DNA from 3 places in the Tildeniella sp. genome. Region 1 is predicted to be linked to each of the others. Evidence: riboswitches for the same ligand, from Rfam matches in the RefSeq annotation. Region 1 holds a riboswitch; each other region holds the start of a gene.

Region 1 (4,642 bases):
TTAGAGTGTCTCGTTGAGCAAACACGTCTTGAGGCGTTCCCTCCAGCACCAGTTGTCCTTGTTGCAGAATAAAAAGCCAATCTGCCCAGCAGTAGGCTAAATCCAGATCGTGCGTTGCCATGACGATCGTGGTGCCTGTCGCGTGAATTTGGCGCAGTTGTGTCATCAAGTCACGGGTTTGGATTTGATCGAGGTAGGCAGTTGGCTCATCCAAAAGCAATAGTTTGGGCTGGAGCACCATTACATCTGCCAGAGACACGCGCTTCTTTTGTCCTAAGCTCAGGTGATGGATGGGTCGCGCTGCCAGTTCAGATAAGTTGAAGTTTGCGATCGCGTCTCCTACCTTCTGTGTGACCTCAGCATCTGGCAACCCCAAATTACACAGCCCGTAGGAAATGTCTTCTTCTACTGTCGAGGCAACCAACTGCTGCTCTGGATCTTGAAACACCAGTCCCACATTTTGACGCAGTGCCATGAGCGAGGTGCGATCGTACTGCAACGGTGTCCCTTGCCAGCGAACAACGCCACGCTGCGGTTTATAGAGACCGTTTGCCAGCAAAAACAGCGTCGTTTTACCACAGCCGTTATGACCAATCAGTGCACAGCGTTTACCAGCGGGAATGCGGAGGGTCAGGCTTTGCAGAGCAGGTTGCGGGCTGCCAGCATAGGTATAGTCAACGCGCTCAAATTCCAACAGCATATTGCCATCCTGTAAGCGCTACTAAGAGAGCACAGCCAAACAATGCCTCTAGACTGTAGCGTTTTGAAGGTAGATAGCGACGGGAATGACACACGCGAAAGTCACCCGTAAAGCCACGCGATTCCAACGTGAGCGATACCTGACGGTAGTTTTCTAAAGTACGCCGTAGCAACTGTCCGACCAGTAGCCCTAAACTTTTCATCCACAGCCGCCAGGTGCGGTAGCCGCCACGCGATTGTTGTGCCATCCAAATTTCACGAGCAGTACGCAACAGCACGAAGATAAAACGATACATTAACAGCAACAATTCAGTCAGCAAGGTCGGACAGCCAATGCGGCGCAGCACATCCAGAATTTCGGTGAAGGGAACCGTAAGGATGATGAAATAGATGCAGGCGGTTGAGGCGATCGCTCGTGCAGCTAAATCCCCCGCTTGATGAATCCCGTGATCGCTCAAATAAAGGTAATAGTTACCCCAAGTGAAGCCCTGCCACACATCTGTCTGCACTGAAGACAGGTTGGCAACGTCCACACCACTGATTAAAAAAGCAGGCAAACTGGTTAACCAAAAACCAATTGGGATGAACAGCAACCGGAAATAAACCGCTGCTGGAATCTTGGCATAGATCACGGTCCAAACGCTGAGCCAAACCGCGATCGCAAGCTGAATAGGAGCGCGAGTACAGTAGGTGATGAGTAAAAGGGCGATCGCAAACAGCAGCTTGTGTTCGGGCGGTAGTTGCCGTAGCCGATTGGTGTACGCCAGTGTATCAATTTGCAGAGTCATAAACCGTTGATCAAGAAGTTTTTGAGCTGTTTTAGGTTCTTTGTATGAGATTGAATGTCTGGGTAGTCCCATGGATTGGGCATACAGAATAGGACAGTCGATGAATCAACTAAAGCGGTGCTACAAGAATTCAGTACGTTACCAAACCTAACCTTGTTGGAGAGGGAAAGATTGCCAGAATGTTCTGCAATTTACTTTGCGATCGCTCGTGATCAGGTTCTCTATGTTGGTCTAGCAACCAATTTAAGAAAGCGTTGGCAAAAACATCACCGTTTGCCGCAACTTGAAGCAGTCAATAAACAATGTGAAATCAGGTTGTTCTGGCTTGGTTGCGCTCAGAATCAGCTTAATGATCTTGAGCGTCAGTACATTGAGTATTACTGTCCAACGTTGAACCAAACAAAAGTACCAGAGCGGCAGCTCGTACCCAGCTTTCAGATGCTCACGCTGTCGTTAAAGAAACTCAACGAACGAGTAATTTGTTTTGGAGTATGTCCAGCCGATAACCAGCGGTTGAAAACATTGATTTTTGGTTACTTAGCTGATCATAGAGAGATGCGACTTGCAACAGCTACTCTTCGTAAAAGCTTACAGGCGATTACAAGAAAGCCAAACAGCTTATTTAGATGGACAGAGGTTATTCGACGCAAAGATGGTGCTCATTGGTGGACAAGGTGTAATGGGATTGAAATTCGGCTGCGCCCCTGGTTTGGAGAACGCCTCATGCACAATCCCAGTATGTATAAAGTGATGCTAAAGAAGCGGTTTAGTGCACAGACTTCAATTCCTATGCCTGAGTACGAAGCTATGCGACAAGAAGTAAGAGCAATGTCTTTTAGAGAGAGGCTAGAGTTAGCTCGTAGTTTAGAAATGGGTCAAAAATTATTTCCACTAGAGTGCAGCGCACAATTCCATACTGTTAGTGGGGTGGAAATTCTTTGTTTAACTGACAGTCAACTACAAGCCCTGCTCTCAAAGCATTCAAATCTTCAAGAGCAATATCCTAAGATATCCGCCATTTGCAATGATCCAGTGCCAAGATTAGAGTTTTGACCGAATGCTCTCGCTAATTCTCGCTTAACAACGAAAAGCTTGAAACCTAGTAGGCTTCAAGTGCTAGGAGCGCTACCAGGAAGTGGTGGGATCTTCGCACAGACTCGTTTCTTCAGAACAAAAGATATTGAGGCATCAACCTCGATCGTCCTTTTTTCGCTTCTCCGATCGTCCTTTGTACAGCCCAATCACATAGCCAATCACGCCAGTTCCCAACGCCGCTTGAGAGGAAAAGAGGAGGCTTTCAATCTCATCGCTAGGCGGCTCAAAAAACGGATTAAACCACGGCGTATAACCAGGACTCAGTTCATTGATGGCACCTTCTGCTTGAGCATCAGAACCTGCGTATTCACCCTTAATAAAGATCAGGGGAGTAACAGCAAGACTGATGACAGCGATCGCCAGCAGCCAATTTTGCTTACCCAAAGAATCTTTCTTCATCACTTAACTCTCCTGCTTCAGCAGCTTTAGCGTTTCCAATTCCTGCTGCCCGTAGGATTGCAGCCAGTTCCAGACCAGCACCGTCAGCAAGCCTTCGCTAATCGCCAGCGGCACCTGCGTCACTGCAAAAATGCCTGTGAACTTGAGGAACGCTGCCATGAAGCCACCACTTGCAGCCGGAAACGCTAGTGCCAGTTGAATGGATGTCATCACGTAAGTGAGCAAATCTTCCAACGCGGCGGCTGTAAAGACAGCAACCCTCTGATACCCAGTGCGTAGCACCAGATGGTAAATAAAATAGGCGACATAGGGACCAACGATCGCCATCGCAAACATATTCGCGCCCAACGTGGTCAAGCCACCGTGCGCCAGCAATAGTGCTTGAAACAACAGAACCAGTCCACCTAGTACAGTCATGACCGAAGGACCAAACAAGATCGCGCCCAGTCCCGTTCCAGTAGGATGCGAGCAACTTCCAGTGACAGAGGGAATCTTTAAAGCAGACAGAACAAACGTAAAAGCGCCTGCTAACGCCAACAGCAGCTTTAATTCAGGGTTTTGCTTTGTGATACGAGTGAGCGATCGCAGTCCCACTAGAAAAAACGGCAATGATACCGCCCACCAAAAAGCTGCCCACTGCACGGGCAAGAACCCCTCTGCAATGTGCATAGCAGACGCAGGGCTGGCGGAACCAAGCAATAAATAGCAACTCAGGCAAGCCATCAATCCCAGGCTAGCCAACTTCCGATAGCGTGTCTTCATCCTGTACCTCGCAGATAAGACGGTTTTGTAACGCGATTCGGCAGGCGTTCTGACTTGAAGAATGCAAAATTAAAAAGGCAAAATTAAAAAATGGTAAGAGACACAAGCCCTACAAATTTTCAATTTTCAATTTCTAATTTTCAATTTCCTTTACAGTTGCGGGACAGCGGTAGAGTTTCACTACACTTTCCCTGTTACCTCCGACGGCTGCTCCCCGTCAGAACCGAGTCGTGAACTCAGCATACATGATGGGAAAATATTAGAAAAGTTTTATGCAGCTTGCTAACAATCGTCGATCGCGCCCTGCGTGTCATTCACTCGATAGCGCGCCACACACCGATGACCAGCAGCATTGGCATCATCAAGATTACGGTGCAATACCTGCTTAAACAGTTGCATCGCACCAACGCGATCGCCGTGACGCGACTTCTCTACGCCTTGCAAAACAACTCATCATCATCAGTGACCAACGCTCTCCTACTACCCAGTCACTGACTTCGTGCTTAGCCAATCGCCAACTTAGACCTCCGACTTCTCAGAGAAGTTAGAGGTCTGAAATGGGTTTTAGAACGAAGGAGATACCAATGCTGTACGTCCAAATAATGCGATCGTCAAAACCATCGTTGACAAAAGCGGCATGAATAAAAGAACCAAAGCCATTGATTGCCGACGTTCGACTCAATCGAAGTGCTGCCGAAACACCATAGGCATTCATTCTTGTAGGCGTGATGGCATCCAGAGCATACGTTCCCTGAGCGGCATAGAGCATAACCAAAACATCTGTGACATCGCTACCCAAATCGAAAATTGCCGATCGCCGATAGGCATTGACATCGGTAAGACCAATGCTAAACGCGAGGCTTGGTTGAACGGTCACCGGAGCCAGCGCTGAGTAGCTA
Region 2 (4,642 bases), on a different contig from region 1:
GCCTCGGCGGCAGAGACCAGTCCTGTAGGCTTTTCGCGCATGAGCACGTCGCCCATTTTGAGCTGTAAGTAAACCAGGTTTAGTTCAATGAGCTGTTGAGTGAGCGGTTCAAATTGATCGAGTGGTTGATACTGCGCTTCGGCAAGTTGGGCGATCGCCTGCTCGTAAAAGATATCAACACCATTAATCGGCTGCTGTGTCAGTTGACATGCCAAGTCACTTTGAGGAGTGAGGGGCGTAATGCGGTAAAGCCGCCTTACCTGAAGTCGCAGCAAGGAGACATTCTCTTTACGACCTTTCTCTTGCTTCAGCTTTTGGTAGGCAGGGTTGACCAGCCGCGCAAAAAGCTGGCTTGCCATATCTTTAGCGGTGTCATCTTCAGGGGTGTAATGATCAGGATGGAGTAGCTTTGCAACCGTGCGGTAACGCTTGAGTACGCGGCGATCGTCAGCAGCAAGCGAGACCCCTAAAACGGCGTAGGGGTCAGAGAAGTTGGCTAGCCATTCTGAGGGAAGCGTACTTTGCGACATCAACCAAGTAACCCTAGAAGACTTTAAAAACCAGTACAGTTAGACATCCACTGCACACATTCAAGCACTGAATTTCAATACGCGTTGCCACTCGTGCGACAAACAGATGGCTTTTAAGAAACGTTTAAGAGCAAAATTGTCTCCACTAAACAGCTTGCTTAGCGCTAGTAGCCGACGAAAACAAGCACCGACTAGAACCCTAACAACTAGCGTTTGTGCAGTCAGGCTGTATCGCTTTAGGCTCTAAACTGGTGAGACTTTAGCGTGATTAACGGCTTAACTAAGCTGGGGCAGGCGAGGCTTGAACGTATTAATTGAGTCGCTGTTCGATCGGGATTATCATTACCTTACTGTACATCGACGGATTGAACCGGACAGATCTCAAAATGCTACCGCTTCGCTACGATTTGGGTTGCTTAACCAAAACACTATGGCGCATGAATAAGCGGAAGCACCCGTCAGGCAATGGCAGAAGTTGCCTGCTGTTGGTGTCATCTCCGCTTGAGAGTCAATATGATAGAAGTAACGGTGTTGGAGTGGGCATCCTTGCCCTTCTACCGATAGATACCTGATGGATTGGGTGTCATTCCTTACAACATCATAAATCTGAATGCAGCTATTTTGGGGTGAGACTGGCATGTTGGATAAGCCAAGAAATCGAAAGGTTGCTGCTGCTTTGGCGTTTGCTGGAGCTGTAGCGCCGATCGGTGCAGGGCTGCACAAGTTTTATGTCGGTCAACCACTGTGGGGCATTTTGTATTTGCTCCTGTCGATGACACCGATTCCGCGCGTTGCCAGCGCGATCGAAGGTGTTTGGTATTTGACCCAAGGCGCTGATGAGTTTGATCTAAAATTCAACGAGGGCGTTGTTTCTACCGTGAAAGTTGTGTCGAGTACAGAGAGCGTTGACCCAGGACAAATTAGTGCTGTTGCTGATGCTGTCCGTCAACTTGATCAACTCCGTGCTGATGGGCTAATTTCGGAGTATGAGTTTGAACAGAAGCGCCGCCAGTTGCTCGATCGCATTACATAGCCGTTCGCTATTGGTGGTTGGTCGTTCGTAAGGTCAACAGCCACTCTAACTTTTAGCCTTTATCCTTCATTGTTTATCCTTCTCCAATGCCTCTCCCTCGCTGGTTTTCAAGTGCTGGTCAAACTCGTCAGCCGCCGCAGATAAAAAGATTCAGCGATCCGTACTACCGCTTTCAATCAGTGGCAGAACTTGAGCTTGCGGCTAAGTTGGGGGTCAAGATTGACGTAAATCAGGCAGGTGTGGATGATTGGCTGCGGCTTCCAGGTCTATCGATTCATCAAGCGCGATCGCTCGTCGAACTAACTCAAGCGGGATTACAGCTCCATTGCATTGACGATATTGCCGCTGCGCTGAGCTTGCCCATACCACGGCTCAAGCCATTGGAACCAGTCCTCCAGTTTTGTTACTACGATGCTGACAGCGTTGCTACGGTCAAACCTGTCAATCCAAACATGGCGACGATCGAAATGCTGATTCGCATTCCGGCGGTTGATCTGTACCTGGCACGGGCGATCGTCGCCAACCGTACTGTGAGTCCTTATCGCAATCTCGTCCATTTTCAGCGACGACTAGCCCTCTCCAGTCAGCTAGTGGCTGAGCTGATGCATTACCTCAAGTTTTGAGCCGAAACTCCCAAAATACCTTCTTTACGGCGTTGGTTTGATTAGCCCAATCCGTTTAAAGGGATAAAAGCGCAACCAGGCGCGACCGATAATGTTTTGCTGCGGCAGAAAGCCCCAAACGTGCGAGTCATTGCTGTTGTTACGGTTGTCGCCCATCACAAAAAACTCACCGTCTGGCACCACTACGGGTGGCAGCGTGTAGCTAGGTGGCGCGGCAATATACGGCTCCTTGAGCGGTTGCCGATCGACATAAACCGTTCCATTTTTGACCTGCACCGTTTGCCCTGGTTGACCAATGATGCGTTTGATAAATGCCTGATCTTTGGTGTAGCCCTGGATCTGAAGCTGCTGGGGTGGATCAAAAACGACGATTTCGCCAAACGTGGGGGGACGAAGGCGATATGAGAGTTTTTCGACCACGAGGCGATCGCCTACCTCCAATGTCGGCAGCATCGAATCAGAGGGAATATAGCGTGGTTCTGCCACAAACACCCGAATCAACAGTGCCAAAATCAGCGCAATAATTAGGATTTGTATGTTTTCCCACCAGGTTCGCCAGCGCGGTGAGGTAGGCGGCACAACAACTGGAACCTGCGGTTCAGAGGTTTTTTCAGAGGTCATAAAGGTGTGGCTTAGACAGCGGACATTAGACGTGAGGCACATAACCACAGATCGCCCTTTTGATTTAGGCAAGTCTGCGATCTAGAGTCTTTAGTCTAATGTCCAGATACCCTTTATTCTCGCAAGAGCCATTGTTAGAACGCAATAAGTTAGAACGCAATGAACTTTTCCGATCGCAACTGGTCATTCCTCGCGCCTAGCGACAGCATAAACTCCTGAAGCTGATCGGAGCGATCGCCCACCGCGCAGATGACAATCTCGAAGTCTGCCAGATTGAGCCTCAACCCTGACACGATCGCTTCAGGGCATTGGGCGATCGCCTCTCGATACTCGAAGGCTTTCCAGCTTTGTTGCAGGCGCTGCCAGTGCTGCTGATACGGTAATTGGTCCGTCGTTTCTGGGTTTGCTTGCACTAGCCAAACAGGTTGCCGATAGCCGCATTCGTGCAGCCAGTCGATTTGGCTTTTCAGTGGCGCGATGCCTGAGCCTTCAGCAATATAGAGGCGAGGACGTTGAGGCAATTCGCTTAACGTCATCAGTCCATAGGGACCACGTAGAGGCAACGACTGCCCGATCGCCAAATCTTGTAGAAAGGCAGAACTCCAGCCCACACGCGAAACACAGAGTTCAACTTCAGGACAATGAGAGGGTGAAGAGGCGATCGAGTAGATCTTGCTGAACTTGCGACCATCGCGTTCAAATTTGGGCCACACTGACTGTCCTGGCAAAAAACTGAAGTCATCTCGATCCAGCCGCAACCGAATCGCTTTGATGGTTGGTGTTAACGAAACAGAATGAATGACCGTAGCGCTGTAATCCGCCGTAGGCGATCGGCGCAGAACGTCTAAACTTTGCATTGTAAATCCTTACCTGTGCGTCGCAGGCATGATGGTGTATGTCGCTTCAGGCAGGCATTCTGACTTTGGAAAGGATAAAGGATGAAGGCTAAAGGCTAGAAGTTATCTCCCTTTTTATCCTTTAGCTCTTAGCCTTTCGCTTCACAGTTGCGGCACAGTGCCGGACTTTTTTGCACGCTGCAAAATCACCGGGCTTTCCCCAGACGAGATCATCTCTCGTCCTGTCTGGGCTGACTCCCCAGACAACCTGAAGTAGCTTGGGTATTGTAGCCTACGGTGCAATCTTTTAACCGATCGCATTTCTCTTTGACAAGTGCTTAAAATCTAGAGAGTGGCTCATGCGGCTCGACTATGTGAACCCGGACGATCAGGTGTTTTACTTGAAGCGTCAGGTAATGAACTTGGCACATCAGGTTTGGCACTCAAATGGTCAAGCTTTGAACTCAAATGGTCAAGCTTTGAACTTGAAGCGTTGAGTTCGGAAGTCGAATCGTCAAGCTTAGAACCTGGAAGGTCGAGCTTTTAGCTTGAATCGTCGAGTTCAGAACTCGGATTGTCAGGCTCAGAAGTCAGACGTTGGAGCTTTTAGCTCAATTGGTCGTGTTCAGAACTCGAAGGGTCAGGATCAGAACTCGGAGCAGCGGGTTTGGAGGACGATCGCTCAGGATCAGACGCTGAATTGGCTTGAGTTGGTTGGGTGAGATGTGGGAACAGGCAGCAGTGGGGCGATCGCGATCAGGAAAAGTCAGGAGAAAGACTGAGTGGATGCCATTCTTAAGTTCTTGAGCAGCAATAAAGACGCACTCCTGGTTGTGATTGCGGGCATCACAGTAACGCTGACTCTATTCACGCTGCTGTTTGGTTCTGGCTTCCTGGTGGCGTTCTTTAAGTCGATCGCTGCTTACCTGCAACAGCGCCGCCATCCCCGGATTCCACCACTCGACACCTTTCCGTTTGAGGTGATTAAGCCCAACAGTG
Region 3 (4,642 bases), on a different contig from region 1:
GAGTATTGGTTTTTGATGCGATCGATCGATCCACCTGATCCCAGCGTGGCACTGCCCAACGGTAAATTGCTCCTCGATCGCGGTCCGTTCACGTTGGAAAATGAAATCGCACTTTTGAAGCAATACCAGATTGACGCGATCGTCAGCAAAAACAGCGGCGGTGATGCGACCTACGCCAAAATTGTTGCAGCAAGAAAGCTAGCGTTGCCGATATTTATGGTTCAGCGTCCTGCTATGCCTGAGGGCGATCGAGTAGCAGATGTTTCAAGCGCGGTGGAGTGGCTCAAACGATTGTCGTAGTAGGGCTTTCAGCGGTCAGCTTTCAGCGGTCAGAGATTTTTGAGATCTATTTTGGTGCTTCTTTAGTGCGTCGGGCGCGATCGCCTAGTAGCCGTTAAGTTTCTAGTTTTTAGTAAGCTACACTAATCGAGCGATTGGTCTAACAACCAACAACCTTTGTGGTATGCCCAAAGGGCTTTACAACTAATTACCTCACAAATCCTTACTTGAGGACTGGAAACTGCGTTTGTAGAAGTGTTTGAATCGCTTGTTCAATGTCTTCTGGCTTGGTTAGTGAGGAGTAGCGTTTAACCACATTGCCAGCGCGATCGACCAAAAATTTCGTAAAGTTCCACTTGACGGACTCGGTGCCCAAAAGACCTGGAGCTGCTTTCGTCAGGTATTGATAGAGCGGATGAGCATTCTGACCATTCACATCGATTTTCTGAAACAGCGGAAATGTGACACCAAAGCGCATCTCGCAAAAGGATTGAATTTCAGCCGTGCTGCCTGGTTCTTGCTGCCCAAATTGGTTGCAGGGAAAGCCCAGGATCACAAAGCCCTGCTTTTCGTACTTTTCATAAAGTGCTTGCAGCCCCTTGTACTGCGGTGTAAAACCACAGGCGCTGGCAGTATTCACAATTAGCAACACCTGATCTCGATAGGTGCTCAAGCTAATGGGCTTGCCATCTATGCTCGTAGCGGTGAAGTCGTAAAGGGATTGGGGCGTTGAGGCGGTCATAGCGATAGATGCTTAACAAAACTAAATGGTTCTTCACTCTAACTTTACCACTGTCCATTGTGTGATTGGTGCCAGCGATCGCCAGCCCAAAAACTGACCGATCGGCTCGGCGCGTTGAATCGCAATACGAGTAAGGGTTCCGCCTACGTTTTGTTGCCACTGAAAAAGCTGCTGTTCACCCGCGATCGTGACTACATTGGCAACCAGACGACCGCCAGATGGCAGCGCCTCCCAACAGGTTTCGATCATGCCGTCTGTTGTGATGCCACCACCAATGAAGATGGCGTGCGGCTGAGGCAGATCCTTGAGCACGGCAGGCGCTTTACCATCGATAATGTGTAACCCCGGCGTACCAAGTGCAGCGGCATTATCAGCAATGTATTGAGTTCGGGCTTTCTCAACGGCGATCGCACGGCAGCGAGGATGGCTTCGCATCCATTCAATGGCGATCGAACCACAGCCTGCACCGACATCCCACAAAAGTTCTCCTGGCATGGGTGCGAGGGCTGAGAGGGTGAGCGATCGCACCTCGCGTTTGGTCAGTTGCCCGTCATGATGATAGGCACTGTCTGGTAGTCCCGGTGTGCGTGGTAATGGTACTGTGCCTGGATCAGCGACACACTCGACCGCGATCGCGTTGAGGTCTGCTAAATCCGTTTCGTGCCAGGTAGACGCAATACCTGTAACGTGTCGTTCGTGAGCGCCACCCAACCGTTCTAAAACGGTCATCGCACTGTTGCCAAAACCGCGTTGAGACAGCAAATCGGCAACGATCGCGGGGGTTTGCTTACCCTCACTCAAAATCAAGAGTTTCGCACCAGGATAGAGATAGGGATGCAGTAGTGCAGGCGGACGATTGCACAAGCTGACCGTTTCGACCTCCGTGAGCGACCAGCCAAGTCGGGCACAGGCAAGGCTAAACGTCGATGGTGCCGGAAGAAGTGTCATTTCCGCCAGGGGAATGCGACGGAGTAACGTTACGCCAATGCCGTAGCACATGGGGTCTCCACTCGCTAAGACGCAAACGGCTTGCCCTCGCCGACGCAAAATTTCCTCGATCGACTCACGCATCGGTGCTGTCCAAACCAACCGCTCACGATCGTCAGTAGGCAGCATCGCAAGATGTCGATCGCCCCCCACCAGCACTTCAGCGCGATCAACAAGAGCACGTGCGATCGGGCTTAAGCCTTCCAACCCATCCTCACCAATGCCCACCACCGAAAGCCATTTTTGAGTCATAAAGTCGTTTTAAATTGCGTGTGAGAAGATAACAATACTTGAGCGGTCAGCGGTCAGCTTTAAAGACATACCCTGACGATCAATCATGCCAGCGTTACTCTGACTGAATATTCTGCCTGCTAGTCTTTTCGCTAAGAGCGAAAGATTGAGGGCTGATAGCTGATAGCTGATAGCTGCTTATTACAAAAAATGGCATCTCACGCGTCCACTGCTTTCTCATGCTAAGTTACTGAAGCCTAGAGTCGGGAAAGTCCGGTGTGATTCCGGTACTGTGCCGCAACTGTAATGAAGCGTTTTGAATGCTTTTAAGTCAGAATGCCGACTGGGTGGTATCTGCGGGATGCCTTTATTGTCTACTCCCTGCGTCGCACAGGGGAGGAGTTAGAGCTTTGTCATCATTCGCACCATCAGAATTTGCACCATCAAAATTTGCAACTTGCCCCGGCTTGTTTCAGCCATCAGTTGCGCGCGATGGGTTGCTGTCTCGCCTGAGAATACCAGGTGGGCTGCTAACAGTGTCCCAGTGTGAAGCGATCGCTGACCTTGCCGATCAAGCGGGTGGCGGCTATGTAACAGTGACGAATCGTGCCAATGTGCAAATCCGTGAGCTTCAGGTAAGCATTGATGGCGATCAATTGGCGCACTTACAAGCGGTAGGATTAGCCTCTCCTGTTACCGAGATTGATGCACTTCGCAACATCATGTGCAGTCCCACAGCAGGTATCGATCGCCAGCAATTGCTCGATACACGCCCGTTTGTCGCTGAGTGGAATCGTTATCTTACAACGCGTCCCGATTTTGCCGTGTTATCGCCTAAATTTAGCGTGTGTTTTGATGGTGGCGAAACGGTTTCGGTGCGCGATCGACCCAACGACATTAGTTTGGTAGCAGTGGCGATCGATGATGAAATTTACTTTCGTTTGCATTTGAGCTTGGGCGATCGTGGAGCATCGCCACGTGAAACAGACATTCTCATTAGACCAGAAGAGAGTCTGCAAGTGCTAATAGCGATGACAGAGGTTTATCGTGACTACACAATGCAAACGCTCGGTAATAGTAGCCGACAAAAACCGCGTTTAAGAACGCTTTTACACGACTGGGGTTTAGAAACATATCTGCGAACCATAATAAGTCGCCTGCCGTTTTTATTAGAACAAAAGGCAAGAATTCTGCTTCAGGGAAACGAAGAAATTGATCATAACTCATTCTCTAACTCATATCATCATTTAGGGATACATGCTCAACGTCAGCCTGGACTTTTTTATGTTGGTGTTGTTCTACCGCTGGGTCGCTTAGAGACGACACAACTGCGCGGATTAGCAACAATAACAGCACGATATGGCAGTGGCATTTTGCGAATAACGCCGTGGCAGACTGTGTTACTTTCTGATCTTCCAACGTCAGAAATATCAGTAGTAATGCAGGAAGTTGAACAGTTAGGATTAAGCGGATCATCCACACATTCTCACAGCGCGATCGTTGCCTGTTCTGGTACAACAGGTTGCAAGTCATCGGCTACTAACACGCAAGCAGATGCTCTAGTACTAGCGGCTCATCTAGAACAACATATCGTGCTTGATCGTCCGATTAATATCCATTTCAGCGGGTGTGAAAAATCCTGTGCTCAACACTCTGCCAGTGATATTACATTGCTTGGCATTACAACAGAACGTTACCGCGTTTATGTGGGAGATGGCGATTCAAATTTTGGTCGATTACTCTACCAAAACTACCGTTCTACACAACTGCCTGACCTAGTTGAGCAAATACTACGAGTTTATCAAACGTGTCGATCGCATTGGCATGAAACCTTTAGAAGCTTTGTTGATCGACATACGATCGTGGAACTGCAGCAATTACTTGATCAAGCTCGATTGACACCATGACTATAGTTCTGCACTTTACTGGATTTATAAAAGGTGTTAAGTATAGAGCTTGTTTGACAGAAAGTCTAGCAAAAGGCGCTTTTGCAGACTTTGACATCAATCAATCCAGCGCTTACGGAATCATACAGACAGATAGTTCAGAGCTAGCTTACTCAAAATGGGTTTCACCAAAACGAACAAGAAGCTACCCGTTTGCAAGAATTTATAATACTTACAACGCCGCAAAAATCCTAACTGTAATTCCTGTCATTAAAGACGAAGGAAGAGATGGAGATTTAGACAAGCTTCAGTATTCAACAATTTCATGGATGAATTTACTGAATACGTATATCGTTCTTGGATACTATGAAAATGCAGAAAAAAGTTATAAAGATAAGCAATCTACTAAGAATAAGCTCACCAAACAACGATTTAACAATGAATTTATAAAGTCTCAAATTCAAGAAATATTAGATTATAAGCAGAGTGCTTTGCATTGGAACAGAAGCTTGTTTGA

The links. Region 1 has a riboswitch for cobalamin ahead of AC5JO6_RS24795 (energy-coupling factor ABC transporter permease). Riboswitches for the same ligand answer to the same signal wherever they lie in the genome.
Region 2: another riboswitch for cobalamin. It lies ahead of AC5JO6_RS26635 (ferredoxin--NADP reductase); the one in region 1 lies ahead of AC5JO6_RS24795 (energy-coupling factor ABC transporter permease).
Region 3: another riboswitch for cobalamin. It lies ahead of cobG (precorrin-3B synthase); the one in region 1 lies ahead of AC5JO6_RS24795 (energy-coupling factor ABC transporter permease).

The regions. Positions count from the first base shown of each region.
Region 1 covers NZ_JCACKI010000070.1:5,683-10,324, forward strand. Annotated here, with positions in the region: gene AC5JO6_RS24775 (energy-coupling factor ABC transporter ATP-binding protein) at 1-700, opposite strand, end outside; gene cbiQ (cobalt ECF transporter T component CbiQ) at 684-1,487, opposite strand; gene AC5JO6_RS24785 (GIY-YIG nuclease family protein) at 1,659-2,540, shown strand; gene AC5JO6_RS24790 (energy-coupling factor ABC transporter substrate-binding protein) at 2,676-2,981, opposite strand; gene AC5JO6_RS24795 (energy-coupling factor ABC transporter permease) at 2,985-3,743, opposite strand; cobalamin riboswitch at 3,766-3,986, opposite strand; gene AC5JO6_RS24800 (hypothetical protein) at 4,026-4,187, opposite strand; gene AC5JO6_RS24805 (hypothetical protein) at 4,288-4,620, opposite strand.
Region 2 covers NZ_JCACKI010000073.1:141,569-146,210, reverse strand. Annotated here, with positions in the region: gene AC5JO6_RS26655 (J domain-containing protein) at 1-530, opposite strand, end outside; gene AC5JO6_RS26650 (SHOCT domain-containing protein) at 1,168-1,563, shown strand; gene AC5JO6_RS26645 (ComEA family DNA-binding protein) at 1,650-2,186, shown strand; gene lepB (signal peptidase I) at 2,211-2,807, opposite strand; gene AC5JO6_RS26635 (ferredoxin--NADP reductase) at 2,957-3,664, opposite strand; cobalamin riboswitch at 3,697-3,930, opposite strand; gene AC5JO6_RS26630 (tetratricopeptide repeat protein) at 4,426-4,642, shown strand, end outside.
Region 3 covers NZ_JCACKI010000021.1:22,786-27,427, reverse strand. Annotated here, with positions in the region: gene AC5JO6_RS08900 (cobalt-precorrin-6A reductase) at 1-300, shown strand, start outside; gene AC5JO6_RS08895 (glutathione peroxidase) at 503-1,021, opposite strand; gene cbiE (precorrin-6y C5,15-methyltransferase (decarboxylating) subunit CbiE) at 1,055-2,260, opposite strand; adenosylcobalamin-variant (AdoCbl-variant) riboswitch at 2,494-2,589, shown strand; gene cobG (precorrin-3B synthase) at 2,650-4,146, shown strand; gene AC5JO6_RS08880 (hypothetical protein) at 4,143-4,642, shown strand, end outside.